2 regions of the Streptomyces misionensis genome follow, and region 1 is predicted to be linked to the other one. Evidence: riboswitches for the same ligand, from Rfam matches in the RefSeq annotation. Region 1 holds a riboswitch; the other holds the start of a gene.
What was found. Region 1 has a riboswitch for cyclic di-AMP ahead of BLW85_RS17010 (LysM peptidoglycan-binding domain-containing protein). Riboswitches for the same ligand answer to the same signal wherever they lie in the genome.
Positions count from the first base shown of each region.

Region 2: linked by a shared signal. The riboswitch ahead of BLW85_RS20795 (M23 family metallopeptidase) and the one ahead of BLW85_RS17010 (LysM peptidoglycan-binding domain-containing protein) in region 1 are both predicted to bind cyclic di-AMP.

Region 1 covers NZ_FNTD01000004.1:3,387,020-3,394,533, reverse strand. Annotated here, with positions in the region: gene BLW85_RS17035 (glycoside hydrolase domain-containing protein) at 1-566, shown strand, start outside; gene BLW85_RS17030 (SurA N-terminal domain-containing protein) at 753-1,406, shown strand; gene BLW85_RS17025 (nucleoside triphosphate pyrophosphohydrolase) at 1,507-2,499, shown strand; gene BLW85_RS17020 (cytochrome P450 family protein) at 2,606-3,892, shown strand; gene BLW85_RS17015 (LysM peptidoglycan-binding domain-containing protein) at 4,102-5,178, shown strand; cyclic di-AMP (ydaO/yuaA leader) riboswitch at 5,362-5,531, shown strand; gene BLW85_RS17010 (LysM peptidoglycan-binding domain-containing protein) at 5,536-6,276, shown strand; gene eno (phosphopyruvate hydratase) at 6,595-7,514, shown strand, end outside.
Region 2 covers NZ_FNTD01000004.1:4,216,167-4,223,680, reverse strand. Annotated here, with positions in the region: gene lhgO (L-2-hydroxyglutarate oxidase) at 1-194, shown strand, start outside; gene trmB (tRNA (guanosine(46)-N7)-methyltransferase TrmB) at 265-1,065, shown strand; gene BLW85_RS20805 (PrsW family intramembrane metalloprotease) at 1,108-2,496, shown strand; gene BLW85_RS20800 (aldo/keto reductase) at 2,525-3,469, opposite strand; gene BLW85_RS20795 (M23 family metallopeptidase) at 3,543-4,598, opposite strand; cyclic di-AMP (ydaO/yuaA leader) riboswitch at 4,608-4,774, opposite strand; tRNA gene BLW85_RS20790 (tRNA-Met) at 5,085-5,158, opposite strand; gene BLW85_RS20785 (dihydrofolate reductase family protein) at 5,225-6,388, opposite strand; gene BLW85_RS39460 (hypothetical protein) at 6,593-6,766, shown strand; gene BLW85_RS20780 (DUF2637 domain-containing protein) at 6,777-7,415, shown strand; gene BLW85_RS20775 (NADPH-dependent FMN reductase) at 7,492-7,514, opposite strand, start outside.

The DNA.
Region 1 (7,514 bases):
TCACCGCCTCCTGGGTCAAGTCGGTCAGCTCCCTCGGCTGGAAGCTCATCCCCCTCTACGTCGGCGCCCAGCCGCCCTGCCAGTCCGGCGCCAACCCGGAGAAGATGACCAGCTCCAACGCCGCCGCCCTCGGCACCCAGGACGCCACCGACGCCGTCGCGAAGGCCGCCGCCCTCGGCATGAAGGCGGGCAGCGCGATCTACCTCGACATGGAGGCGTACGACGTCACGAACAAGGCGTGCAACACCGCCGTGCTGACCTATGTGCGCGCCTTCGACAAGCAGCTCCGCGCCAAGACGTACCGGGCCGGCTACTACGGCTTCACCAGCTCCAGCGCCAAGGCGATCGCCACCGCGACCGACAAGACGGACCTGCCGGGCAACCTCTGGTACGCGCTGTGGGACAAGCAGAACACCACCACCGCGGACTGGCCGTGGGGCGCCACGCAGTTCACCGGGCACAGCCGCGCCCACCAGTACATGGTGAACAGCAAGGAGACGCACGGCGGCGTCACGCTCACCGTGGACCGCGACGCGTGGGACGCGCCGGTGGCCATCACGGGCTGAGGCCGCGGCGGCGCGACGGTACCCGAAGTCGCGGTGAATCGTTGGTCGAATGGGTTGGCCGCGGCAGTGCCGCTGCCTACCATCGATCACCGCAAGACTTTGTGCGCCCGCCCGTCGCCCGGCCACCACCCCTGGCGGAGGCGCTGGCGCGCCGCACCTGTCGTGCAATCTCCCTTGGAGGTTTCCTTGCACCGCCGCCGTCGCACCGCGCTCGTCCTCACCGCCGCGATCGCCGCCGCGGCCCCCCTGCTGACCGCCTGCGGAAGCGACGCCCACCCGGGCGCGGCGGCCGTGGTGGGAGGGCAGCGGATCACCGTCGCGCAGTTGCAGAACCGGGTCGACGAGGTCCGCGCGGCCCAGCGGGCCGCGGTGTCCGACCCGGCCCAGTACCAGCAGGTGCTCGCCGAGACCAGCAGCCTCACCCGCGACACCCTGCACAACATGGTCCTCGACCGGGTGATCCACCGGGCGGCCCAGGACCAGGGCGTCACGGTCACCCGCAAGGACACCCAGCAGCTGCGCGCCAGCCTGGAGCAGCAGGCGGGCGGAGCCAAGGGCCTGCGGACCGCCTGGCTCCAGAAGTACGGCATCGCCCCCGCGTACCTGGACGACAACCTGCGCCTCCAGCTGGAGGCGCAGAAGGTCGCCGCCCGGCTCGGCACCGACACCTCCCAGCCCGCCTTCTGGAAGGCCCTCTCGCGGGCCTCCGAGGAGCTGCACATCGACATCAACCCGCGCTACGGCACCTGGGACGTGCAGAAGAGCGGCCGGGCGGACGCGAAGACGCCCTGGGTGCGGGAGGTGACGGCGCCCTCGGGAGGCGCGCCGGTGACCGCGTAGGACGGGTCGGTCCCCAGGCTGCGGGCATACGATCACACGACCCCCGCGGCCCTGTGGACAACCGAATCCGCTCGTCGCCGCCGTGGGTTACGTTCGGAGCGTGAACGCATCGAGTCCCGCCCCCGGCCGCATCGTCCTGCTCACCACCAGCCACCGTGTCGCCCCCGGCCTGCTGTCCTGGCCCGCCTGGCAGGCCCTGCGCGCCGCCGACGCCGTGCTGTGCGCGGACGGTGCCCACCCGCAGCTGCCGTACCTGCGGGAGGCCGGCATAGCGGTGGCCGAGGCGGCGCCCACGGCGCAGGAGCTGGTCGACGCCTGCGCCGGCGGGCGGACCGTGGTGGTCGTGGCGACGGGGGAGGGCGAGCCCGCGCTCACCGACGGACTGGCCCGGCTGGCCGGCACCGGCCGGATCCGCATGCCGGAGCTGGAGCTGCTGCCCGCCTCCTACGACCTGCCCGGCGCCCGGCTGCTGGACCTCGTCCAGGTCATGGACCGCATCCGGGCCGAGTGCCCCTGGTCCTCCCGGCAGACCCACGAGGGCCTGGCCAAGTACGGCATCGAGGAGGCGTACGAACTGGTCGAGGCGATCGAGGCGGGCGACCGCGAGGAGCTGCGCGAGGAGCTGGGCGACGTCCTCCTCCAGGTCGTCTTCCACGCCCGGATCGCCGAGGAGCACCCCGAGGCGCCGTTCTCGATCGACGACGTGGCGGGCGGCATCGTCGCCAAGCTGATCCACCGCCATCCGCACGTCTTCGGCGAGGAGACGGCCGAGACCCCGGAGGAGGTAAAGGCGCACTGGCTGCGCACCAAGGCGGAGGAGAAGCGGCGCACCTCGGTCACCGAGGGCATCCCCCTCGGCCAGCCCGGCCTGGCCCTCGCCGCCAAGCTGGCCTCCCGCGCCCGTACCGCCGGGCTGGACGTCCCCCTGCCCCAGGGCGAGGGCGTCGGCTACGAGCTGCTGGCCCTCGCCGCCCGCGCCGAGTCCGCCGGCACCGACCCGGAGACGGCCCTGCGCGCGGCGGCCCGCACCTACCGGGACGCGATACGGAGGGCCGAGGGAGTGGACCCGCGGGAGGGCGAGGACCTGTCCTGAGCGCTCCGGCCGGGCCGGCCGCTCCCGCCAAGCGCGGACACCGGCGGAGGCGGGGCCCCGGGCCGGCGGTGGCACGCCGCCCGGGCGGGCCGGATACCGTCGAGGAGTGACCGACCAGCTTCGCCCCGACGACACCGTTCCCGCCGCCCCCGAGCTCTTCACCTGGGAGTTCGCCGCCGACCCCTACCCCGCGTACGCCTGGCTGCGCGAGCACGCGCCGGTGCGCCGGACGCGGCTGCCCAGCGGGGTCGAGGCCTGGCTGGTCACCCGGTACGCGGACGCCCGGCAGGCGCTGGCGGACCAGCGGCTGAGCAAGAACCCGGCCCATCACGACGAGCCCGAGCACGCCAAGGGCAAGACCGGCATCCCGGGCGAGCGCAAGGCCGAGCTGATGACGCACCTGCTGAACATCGACCCGCCGGACCACACCCGGCTGCGCCGGCTGGTCAGCAAGGCGTTCACGCCCCGCCGCGTCGCCGAGTTCGCCCCCCGGGTGCAGGAGCTGACCGACCGGCTCATCGACCGGTTCGCGCAAGCCGGCAGCGCCGACCTCATCCACGAGTTCGCCTTCCCGCTCCCCATCTACGCCATCTGCGACCTGCTCGGCGTCCCGCGCGAGGACCAGGACGACTTCCGGGACTGGGCGGGCATGATGATCCGGCACGGCGGCGGGCCGCGGGGCGGGGTGGCGCGGTCGGTGAAGAAGATGCGCGGCTACCTCGCCGAGCTGATCCACAAGAAGCGCGAGGCGCTGCCCGCCGAGCCCGCGCCCGGCGAGGACCTGATCTCCGCCCTCATCCGCGCCTCCGACCACGGTGAGCACCTCACCGAGAACGAGGTCGCGGCGATGGCCTTCATCCTTCTCTTCGCCGGTTTCGAGACCACCGTCAATCTCATCGGCAACGGCACCTACGCCCTGCTCACCCACCCCGATCAGCGCGACCGCCTCCAGGACGCCCTCGCCCGCGGCGATGACGAGCTGCTGGCCACCGGGGTGGAGGAACTGCTGCGCTACGACGGCCCGGTGGAGCTGGCCACCTGGCGGTTCGCCACCGAACCGCTCACCATCGGCGGGCAGCGGATCGAGCCCGGCGACCCGGTGCTCGTCGTCCTGGCCGCCGCCGACCGGGACCCGGAGCGGTTCGCCGACCCGGACGTACTGGACCTCGGCCGCCGGGACAACCAGCACCTCGGCTACGGCCACGGCATCCACTACTGCCTCGGCGCCCCGCTCGCCCGCCTGGAGGGCCAGAGCGCGCTGGCCACCCTCTTCACCCGGCTGCCCGACCTGCGGCTGGCCGCCGACCCGGCCGAGCTGCGCTGGCGCGGCGGGCTCATCATGCGCGGTCTGCGCACCCTGCCCGTGGAGTTCACCCCGCCGGGCGACCGGTAGTTCGGACCAGGAAACGGAGTGACCCGTTCCGCGCTGGTGGAAGGATGTGTGACGGAGCGGAGGGCAAACCTTCCACGCTGTGATCTTCGCGTGATCCGCGCGGCATGAACTTGTGACAAGTGATCGAGTGCGGCTACGTTCACCCCTCAGCGTGGCGGACCGGCACCACCCGCCGCGCCGGCCCCCGCAGTCGCACGAAAGGCTTCCGCATGATCTCCGGGAACGGTCGTCACCGCCGCCCCCGTCAGGCTCCGGCCCTCCTCGTCGCGGCCGGCGTGACCGGCTCCGCCATCGCCATCCCGCTGCTCGGCGCCGCGAGCGCCCACGCGGCCGACGGCACCACCTGGGACAAGGTGGCCGGTTGCGAGAGCGGCGGCTCCTGGAGCGCCGACACCGGCAACGGCTACTACGGCGGCCTCCAGATATCCCAGGACGACTGGATCCACTACGGCGGCACCCAGTACGCCTCCAGCGCCGACCAGGCCAGCCGCTCGCAGCAGATCGCCGTGGCCGAGAAGATCCTCGCCGACAAGGGCACGCTGCCCTGGGCCACCTGCGCCCTGCTGTCCGGGCTGACCCCCAACTCCGGCTCGGTGGACGTCGATCCGGGCGTCGGCGGCAAGGGCCAGGACGACGGCACGACCGACCCCTCCGGCCTGCCCGACGCGTCGACCCCCTCCGGCACCCAGAGCGGCGGCCAGGACACCACCCCGAGCGGAACCGGGAAGGGTTCCGGCGGCGGCACCCACGACGGCACCGGCAGCGCCTCCTCCACCGACCCGTCCACCGCCCCGTCCTCCGGCTCGGGCACCGGCAAGCACACCGGCAAGCACGCGGCCCCGCACCCGGGCGCCTCCCACGGCTCCGGCGGCGCCGACGAGACCGGCGGCGGCCCCGCCCAGGACCCCACCGCCCCCTCGGCGCCCGCAGGCACGGTCACGCCCGCCCCGACCGCCGGCGACCCGGACAATTCCCGCCAGGACGTCGGCTCTTGGAACCTGGTCGACACCGGAGCCCTCGGCGGCGGACGGCACCGCGGCGGCACCGCGGACGAAGGCACGGCGACCGGACAGGACGGCTCCGACTCCGGGCGGCACGCGTCCCGCGAACCGGGCACGTACACCGTCCGCGAGGGCGACTCGCTGAGCGCCATCGCCGACTCCCTTGACGTGCACGGCGGATGGCACGCGCTCTACGCCGTGAACAAGAAGGTCGTGGGCGCCGACCCGAATCACATCACCGCCGGTCAGACCCTGAAAGTCGGTGACGAAACGGACGCCGGCTAGGGCGAGTTGACACCCCACTTGATCGTCAAATGTCCGGTTTGGCGAAAGTGTGGGATGAGTCTCAGAAGCCCTGATCGTCTTTGAAATTCCGCGGATCACGTGGCTACGGTCGGGACCGCTCGTCACCACGAGCCCCGGCGGCCGCAACGCCTAATCCTGCCAGCGGTTGCCCGGGAACAGTCGTCGCGTCAAGCGCCGCAGGCAGGAGCGGGGGACCCAAGGTAAGTGCCGGGCCCGGCAGTTGATGCCGGACCGGCTTGGGGTGAAGCCACGCCTCCCACGGGAGGGGTGGCCGGGCAACTCAACCGGCCCGAACCCGACAGCTCACCTCGCAGGCGTCGGTGAGGGGATCGTTCCATGCTGTTTTCCGGCAAGGGCAAGCACCGTCGTCCGTCCAAGGCCGTCCGCGCCGTCACGCTCGCCGGTGTCACCGGTGCCGCCGTCGCCGCCCCGCTGATGGCGGCCGGCAACGCCTCCGCCGCCACCGCCTCCCAGTGGGACGCGGTCGCCCAGTGCGAGTCCGGCGGCAACTGGTCCATCAACACCGGCAACGGCTACTACGGCGGTCTGCAGTTCTCCGCCTCCACCTGGGCCGCGTACGGCGGCACCGCCTACGCCCCCACCGCCGACAAGGCCGGCAAGGCGCAGCAGATAGCCGTCGCCGAGAAGGTCCTGGCCGCGCAGGGCAAGGGCGCCTGGCCGGTCTGCGGCACGGGCCTGTCGAGCACCCCGTACAACGGCTCCGCCTCCGGCTCCTCCTCGTCGCACACGGGCACCTCCACCCGCTCCGGCGACGAGCAGGCCGCCACCCGCTCCACCCAGCGCACGGCCCCGTCCACCACGAGCAAGTCCACGGGCGGCTCCACCGGCTCCACCGGCTCCTCGGCGAGCGGCGCGGGCAAGACCGTCACCACCCCGACCGGCAAGAAGGTCAAGAAGGGCGACGGCGAGTACAAGGTCGTCACCGGCGACACCCTCAGCTCCATCGCGGCCGGGCACCACGTGGCCGGCGGCTGGCACAAGCTGTTCGAGCTGAACAAGGACATCGTCGACAACGCCGACCTCATCTACCCGGGCCAGCAGCTGCACCTGAAGTGACCCCCGGCGGCTGACGGCCCCGCCCGGCGGACCCGCCCCCAAGGCCCGCCCCCGTCCCCACGGGCTCCCCGCCCCGGCGCGTTCTCCCCCGTACGCGCCGGGGCGGGGTCATTCGTTTCCCCACTCTTCAGCCGGGTCTCATCCGGGAGCCCCTTTGTTCCGCGGGTGAACAATGGGTACCGTCTGCATGTCCCTCCCGTCCACGGGACGGTCGGTCGGTGGCCGACGACCCCTGGACGGTTAGGCTCTAGTCGCAAGGCACAGCCGTAAGGCAGACCGCCCCGCACTTCCAGCGTCACATCCAAGAAGGAGATGCTCGTGCCGTCCATCGACGTCGTCGTAGCCCGGGAAATCCTGGACTCCCGAGGCAACCCCACGGTCGAGGTCGAGGTCGGCCTCGACGACGGCAGCACCGGCCGTGCCGCCGTCCCGTCCGGCGCCTCCACCGGCGCCTTCGAGGCCATCGAGCTGCGCGACGGTGACCCCAACCGTTACCAGGGCAAGGGCGTCGAGAAGGCCGTCCTCGCCGTCATCGAGCAGATCGGCCCGGAGCTGGTCGGCTACGACGCCACCGAGCAGCGACTGATCGACCAGGCCATGTTCGACCTGGACGCCACCGACAACAAGGGCTCGCTCGGCGCCAACGCCATCCTCGGCGTCTCCCTGGCCGTCGCGCACGCCGCCTCCGAGGCGTCCGACCTGCCGCTCTTCCGCTACCTGGGCGGCCCCAACGCGCACCTGCTGCCGGTGCCGATGATGAACATCCTGAACGGCGGCTCGCACGCCGACTCCAACGTGGACATCCAGGAGTTCATGATCGCCCCGATCGGCGCGGAGTCCTTCTCCGAGGCGCTGCGCTGGGGTGCCGAGGTCTACCACACCCTGAAGAAGGTCCTGAAGAACAAGGGCCTGGCCACCGGCCTCGGCGACGAGGGCGGCTTCGCGCCGAACCTGGGCTCCAACCGCGAGGCCCTGGACCTCATCCTGGAGGCCATCAAGGAGGCCGGCTACGCCCCCGGCGAGCAGATCGCCCTCGCGCTCGACGTCGCCGCCTCCGAGTTCTACAAGGACGGCAAGTACCTCTTCGAGGGCAAGGAGCGCTCCGCCGCCGAGATGACGGAGTACTACGAGGAGCTGGTGGCGGCCTACCCGCTGGTCTCCATCGAGGACCCGCTGTTCGAGGACGACTGGGCCGGCTGGAAGGTCATCACCGACAAGCTCGGCGACAAGGTCCAGCT
Region 2 (7,514 bases), 830 kb from region 1:
TACGGGCGCCGGCCGGTGTGCGGGCCCAGGCGGTGCTGCGCGACGGCGCGCTGGCGGACGACTTCCTGATCAAGGAGGGGGCCCGCGCGGTGCACGTGCTGAACGCGCCGTCCCCGGCGGCCACCGCGTCCCTGCCGATCGGCCGGGAGATCGCCCGCCGGGCGCTGGGGATGCTGGACGCCGTCGGCGGTTAGCGGGTGACCGAGTACGCATGGGGCCGGGTCCGGTCGCGCCCGTAGACTCGGTCGTACTGTGTCTGATGCGATGAATGCCCCCGAAGCCCTGACCGAACCGGCCCCGCGGGACCCCGGTGCCGCCGTGCGGCGTGCCCGGGCCAAGGGCGAGCCGCGGTTCCCGGACGGCCCCCGGGCCGATCCCGCCGGGTCGCACTTCGAGCGGCGGATCCGCAGCTTCCAGCCGCGCCGCAGCCGGGTGACCGCCGGGCAGGCCGACGCCTTGCGGCGGCTGTGGCCCGCCTGGGGGCTGGACATCGACGGGCAGCGGGTCATCGACCTCGCCGAGCTGTTCGGCAACGACCGTCCCGTGGTGCTGGAGATCGGGTTCGGGATGGGCGAGGCCACCGCGCGGATGGCCGCCGCCGACCCCGGCACCAATGTGCTCGCGGTGGATGTGCACACCCCCGGCCAGGGCAATCTGCTGAACCTCGCCGACCGATGCGGACTGGAGAACGTCCGGGTGGGCAACGGCGACGCCATCATCCTGCTGCGCGAGATGCTCCGCCCCGACGCGCTCGACGGGCTGCGCGTCTACTTCCCCGACCCCTGGCCGAAGAAGCGCCACCACAAGCGGCGGCTGATCCAGCCGGAGTTCCTCGACCTCGTCGCCACCCGGCTCAAGTCCGGCGCGCTGGTGCACTGCGCCACCGACTGGGAGCCGTACGCCGAGCAGATGCTGGAGGTGCTCGGCGCCCACCCGGAGTTCGAGAACACGCAGGCCGACGGCGGTTTCGCGCCCCGGCCCGAGTTCCGGCCGCTGACCCGTTTCGAGGGACAGGGACTGGACAAGGGACATGTCGTGAACGATCTGCTCTTCCGCCGCCGGTAAACCGCTTAAGCCCCTCGTCCCGCCACCGTTAGGGTCGATGCCGTGGCCACCAGTCCTGCGTATCCGACGTACCCACCGATCCCCGGCGACGCGGTGCTGCGGCACCCGCACTGGTGGCAGCTGCGGTGGGTGCGCTACGGCGCGCTGATCACCCTGCTGGCCATGTCCGGCCTGGTCATCCTCGCCCTGGTGCGCAGGGAGACCGGGACCGAGGGGTTCCTGGTGGGCCTCGGGCTCGCGGTGCTGCCGGTGCCCTGGCTGGTCACCGCGTTCCGCTGGCTGGACCGGGTGGCCCCCTTCCCCTGGCGCAACCTGGTGTTCGCGTTCTGCTGGGGCGCCTTCGCGGCGGCGCTCATAGCCATCGTCGCCAACAGCTTCGCGACCAAGTGGATAGCCACCTCGACCGCCGACCCGGCGAGCGCCAACACCCTCGGCGCCACGGTGATAGCCCCGATCGTCGAGGAGTCCGCCAAGGCCGCGGCCGTGCTGCTGGTCTTCGTCTTCCGCAGGCGCGACTTCACCGGGATCGTGGACGGGATGGTGATAGCCGGGATCACCGCCACCGGCTTCGCGTTCACCGAGAACATCCTCTACCTGGGCACGGCCTTCGGGACCGACCAGCTCACCGGCGGCCACGGCATCGTCTCCGTCACCGCCGCCACCTTCTTCGTGCGCATCGTGATGTCCCCGTTCGCGCACCCCCTGTTCACCACCTGCACCGGCATCGGCTTCGGCGTCGCCGCGCTGAGCGGCCCGCACCAGCGTGCCCGGCGGCTGCTGGTGCCGCTCGGCGGGCTGCTGCTCGCGATGTGCATGCACGCCCTGTGGAACGGCTCCGCCACCTTCGGCCAGTTCGGCTTCCTCGCCGTCTACGGCGCCTTCATGCTGCCCGTGTTCGGGCTGCTGACCTGGCTCGGGATCTGGACCCGGCAGCGGGAGCTGCGCACCGTGCGCGAGGAGCTGCCCGTCTACGTCCTGGCCGGGTGGCTGGGGCCGGCCGAGCCGTTCGCCCTGGGCTCGATGCGGGCGCGGCGGATGGCCCGCGACTTCGCCCGCCACCACGGCGGCCGGGCCACGGCGCGCGCGGTGGCGCGCTACGAGGTCCAGGCCACCGCGCTGGCGCTGCTGCGGCGGCGGGGGCGGCGCGGCCGGGCCGGCGCCGGCTTCGTCGCCCGCGAGCGGGAGCTGCTGGACGAGCTGTGGCAGCGCCGGGACGCGGCCCGGCCCGCGCTGGAGTACGCGGCCCGCACGGCGGCCCCGGCACCGACGGCCTGGGCCCCGGCGCCGTACAACCAGGGGTACGGACCGGGGTGGGGCGGCCCCGGATACGGATACGGCGGGCCGGGACAGGGCGGTCCCGCGTACGGCGGGCCCGGGTACGGCTACCCGGCGGCGCCGTACGCCACGTCGTACAACCCGTACCGGACGTGACGCCGCCGGGGAGCCCCGGAGCGGCCGGTTACGCCGAGGCGTCCGTCAGCCTCTTCAGCTCGTCGTCCGTCAGCTTCAGCTCGCCGACGCCCAGCAGGGCCGGGAGCTGGTCCAGCGTGCGCGCCGAGGCGATCGGGGCGGTGATCGTCGGCTGGGCGGCCAGCCAGGCGAGGGCGACGGTGGCGTGCGGTGCCTCGTGGGCGGCGGCGATCTCGTCGAGGGCGGCGAGGACCTTCTGGCCGCGCTCGGTCTCCGCGTAGTCCGCGGCCCGGTTGGCGCGTGCGCTGTCCACCTTCCGGCCGGGCCGGTACTTGCCGGTCAGGAAGCCCGCGGCGAGGGCGAAGTACGGCACGGAGGACAGGCCCTCACGGGCGACGAGGTCCTGGAGCGGGCCCTCGTAGGTGTCGCGGGAGACCAGGTTGTAGTGGGGCTGGACCGCCACGTAGCGGGCCAGGCCCTCTCGGGCGGAGAAGTCCAGGGACTCCCGCAGCCGCTCGGCGCTGATGTTGGACGCGGCGATCTGCCGCACCTTGCCGGCCTTCACCAGCTCGTCCAGGGCGCCGATGATCTCCTCCACCGGCACGTCGGGCTGGTCGAAGTGGGTGTAGTAGAGGTCGATGTAGTCGGTGCCCAGGCGGGCGAGGGAGGCGTCGGCGGCGGCCTTGATGTTGGCCGCGGACAGGCCCGGGTACTGCGGGTGCTGGCTGACCTTGGTGGCGACGACGACGTCGGAGCGGTTGCCGCGGGCCTTGAGCCACTTGCCGATGACGGTCTCGGACTCGCCGCCCTGGTGGCCCTCGACCCAGGCGCTGTAGACGTCGGCCGTGTCGACGAAGTTGCCGCCCGCGGCCGTGTAGGCGTCCAGGACGGCGAAGGACGCCTGTTCGTCCGCGGTCCAGCCGAACACGTTGCCGCCCAGGCAGAGCGGGAAGACCTCGAGGTCGGAAGAGCCCAGTGGGCGCAGAGAAGTCATGCTCAACGACAACACCGGCGGTGGGTGATCGCATTCCACCGCTGGTCCGCGGTCCCCGCGGGGGCCGGTGTGCTCAGGGGTTGAGGCCCTTGTCGCGCAGCCAGGGCGCCGGGTCGACGCCGGTGGCCTGCCCGCCCGGGTGGACCTCCAGGTGCAGGTGCGGTCCGGTGACGTTGCCGGTGGCACCGACCCGGCCGATGACCTCGCCGGTGGTGACCTTCTGGCCGACCGAGACGTTGATCGAGGACTGGTGGCAGAACCACAGCTCGGTGCCGTCGTCCAGGGTGAGGACGGTGCGGTAGCCGTAGGCGCCGGCCCAGCCGGCCTGGGTGATGGTGCCGCCGTGGACGGCCTTGATCAGGGTGCCGGTGGGGGCGGCGAAGTCGAGGCCGGTGTGGTAGCCGGAGGACCACATGGCGCCGGGCTGCCCGAAGGTGCCGGTGATCGTGTACGAGACGACCGGCAGCGTGTACTGCTTGGCCAGTTCGGCCAGCCGCTTGGCCTCGGCGGCCTTCTTGGCGTCGGCCTCCGCCTGCTGCTTGGCGGCGGCGGCCTCGTCGGCGGCCTCCTTCTCCGCCTTGGCGGCCGCCGCGTCGCTCTGCTGCTGGGCGGCGGCGACCATGGCGGCGGTGGCCTTGCTGTCGGCCTGGCCCTGCTGCTGCTCGGCCTGGGCCATGATCCGGTTGCGCAGGGCCTCGCCGGCGCCCGTGTGCGTGCCGTCCTGGGTGGTCTGCCCGATGCCGGTGAGCGCGGTGTCGGTGGCCTGGTGCTTCTCGGCGGAACCGGCGGAGTCGTCACCGAGGAGGTGCTCCACGGAGGACAGGTGCGGCACCGAGACGGACGGCAGGTCCGGCATGGAGAGGGAGACCGGGGACTTGCCGGGGTTGGCGCTGGCGATGCCGCCCGCGCCCACGGCGGCGATCACACCGACGCCGAGGACGGTGGAGCTGCGCGCGAAGCCGCCGCGCTGCTTGGCGACGCGGTGCCGGCCGCGGACCGGGGCGACGGACTCCTCGGTGGGGTTCCACTCCTCCCAGGGGCCCTCGCCCTCGGGGCCGGGGCCGAACGGCTCGGCATCGCGTTGAGCGGGCACGAAGGGGGCTTGTGGGGCAGGCCGGTTGGACGCCACGGGGGCGTGCTCCTTTCCTTCCTCCGCCTACCGGGTTAGCTGACGGGTTCGGAGCAGGAAGGTCTCCTACGCGCGTATACCGGCCGTGGACTCGCTGAGTTCACGACGGTGTCCGCGTGATTCACCCCAAGGTGGTGGTTCCCCGGTTCCCTTACGGGATTCGGCGCGTGCGCACGGAGCCGCCTCGGGTGACGGCTGGGACGACCGCGCTGCGTTATCGAACGTTAATAGACCCGGCCGTCACTTTCCAAGCCGTTCGGCTTGATCATTACGGCTCCGGGGCGTGGACTTACCGCCCAAGGAGCCGTCAATCCGGGCGAGTTGGCCGGTGTTCAGGAGTCATCGGGTTTTTGATGGTGACTCAGTTGTTATGCGTACGGCGGTCGCACGGTCACCGTGGGTGACGCCCCATACGGGGGCTGCGAACCGGTCGGAAAACACTCAGGGCCGGAATCCATGATCTGGATTCCGGCCCTGAGTCTTCAGTAGCGGGGACAGGATTTGAACCTGCGACCTCTGGGTTATGAGCCCAGCGAGCTACCGAGCTGCTCCACCCCGCGTCGTTGATTCCAGTGTACGCCATGTTCGGGGTGCCGAGCACACGGCTTTGCGGCGGGCCGTCCGGCTCAGCCGAGCAGATGCCGGTTCGGGGCCTTGGCGAGGGCCTCGTACGCGGGCAGGACGACGACCTCGGCGCCCCCGCGGAGCAGCACACCGGTGCCGTCGGCGCCCGCGACGAAGGTGTCGGGCTCCCGCCAGGCGGTCACCACCCGGCGCACCCCGGACCGCAGGATCAGCTCGGCGCAGGGCGCGGGGCGGGAGGCGCGGCGGGCGCAGGGCTCCAGGCTGCTGTAGACGGTGGCGCCGGGCAGCCGCGGGTCGGCGGGGTCGATCTTGGCGAGCGCCGCCTCCTCGGCGTGCACCACGGGGTCGTCCCCCTCCCGGGAGTGGCCGCGGGCCAGCTCGGTGCCGTCGGCGGCGACCACGACCGCGCCGACGCTGAAGGCCGTCCCGGAGGGCGGGCACAGGGCGGCCAGCTCGCAGGCGGTGCGCAGCCAGTGCCGGTCTGCGGCGGCGGGCAGCGGGCCGGTGCCGGGCGCGGTGGGCTCGTAGCGCATCAGGACGACGTCCTCGATCCGCCGGGTCTCCACCAGGCGCAGCCGTCCCTCCTGGTAGCGGCCGGGCCCGAACAGCCGCGGGGCCCGTGGGTCGCCGACGATCAGCGGTGCGATGGCCAGCTGGAGCTCGTCGGCCAGCCCCTGCCGCAGGAGCTGGGTGTGCACGGTGCCCCCGCCCTCCACCATCAGCCGGCCGACCCCGCGCTCGGCGCGCAGATGGCCGAGCAGGGCCCGCCAGTCGAGGTCCGGGCCGAGCGGGACGACGTCGGCGGCGCCGCCGAGCAGCCGGGCGGCCCGCGCGGCGCCCCGGTCGGTCGTGTAGACGAGCTTGTCGCCCCCGGTGTGCCAGAACCGGGCGGTGGGGTCGAGGTCGCCGGTGGCGGTGACGGTGACCTTCAGCGGGTGCTCCGGCCGTCCCTCGGCGAGGCGGGCGGCGCGGCGCTCGGGCGAGTTGACCAGCAGCCGGGGATTGTCGGCGCGGATCGTGCCGGCGCCGACCAGGAGGGCGTCGGCCGAGGCCCGTACCGCGTCGACCCGGTCGAAGTCGGCCGGCCCGGACAGCAGCAGCCGCTCGGGGCCGGTGTCGTCCAGGCAGCCGTCGAGGGAGACGGCGGCGGACAGCAGGACGTACGGGTACGGCGCGGACTCGGTGAAGGCTCGCTCGGTGCTCATCGGCTCAAGTGTGCGGCCCGCCGCCGCCCGGACCGCTCCCCGGGGGGCGTCCCCGGTTCGTGCCCGCCGAAGGACAGCGGGCTCCCGAAACGGCATTCGTATTTTCTCCAGTTGCTGTCATACGACCGCCGGACCCCGCTTTCGAGTTACAGAAGCACCCGAATGCCCCACACCCCCTCCTCCCGAGAGGCTCGTTAGCTGACCGTGGCACGCATTGAGAGACGCACCGCGTTGAATCTCCACTCGCCGGTCACGTTCCGGCTGGAAAGCAAGGATGGCGAGGTGTTCACCGACGGCTGCTCCGATCTCCTCGACGATTTCCTGAAGAGAATCAGTCAGCTGGAGAGTGAGTACCTGCGGGCAATGGTGAGGCTCTAGGACCCGGCCCATGGACAGGATTCACGATGAAGACGTTTTGTGTGACTATGAGTTCAGCACGCTCGAGATGCAGTGGGACCCGGTCGAAGAGCTGGCCCAGATGCTGTCCGGCGCGTCCGCCGCGAATCCCGCCCCGGCTCCGCCGCACGGCAGGTCCAGCCACCGGAAGAACCGCCGGCGCATCCGCACGGAACCCGGATCACCACGCGACAACCAGCGCAGCGCACACATCACACTGCTGATCGCGACGATCTCGGTGTGCGCGATCTGCATGCTGGGCTGGTCCTTTTCCTATTCCTACGCCCAACTCCGCGCCACCGCTTCCTCGGTGCTGCCGATGCGGCTGGCACGGTGGTGGCCGCTGACCGTGTACGGACCATGGCTCGTGGCGGCGTTGTCCATTCTCCGGGCGACCGTGCAGAGCCGAAGTGCCCGGCGCTCCTGGGGAGTTCTGCTGGGCGCCTCCGCGATGGCGGTCGGCCTGTGCGTCAGCCACGCGGCGCATTCCCCGCTGGCGCTGATCATTTTCGGAATTCCGCCGATCACCGCGCTGGTGTGTTTCTGGGAGATCGTCGGCCAGGTCTCCTCCAAGGTGACCCGCCCCCGCCACGCGGCCCACAGCCGGCGCAACGACGTACTACGCGGGTGAGCACGAGACGGTGACCGGGTGCCGCGACGACGACGGCACCCGCACGGCCCCCGGACCCCGATCCGGGAGAAGGGCCCTAACCGGCCGCCGCCAGCAGCG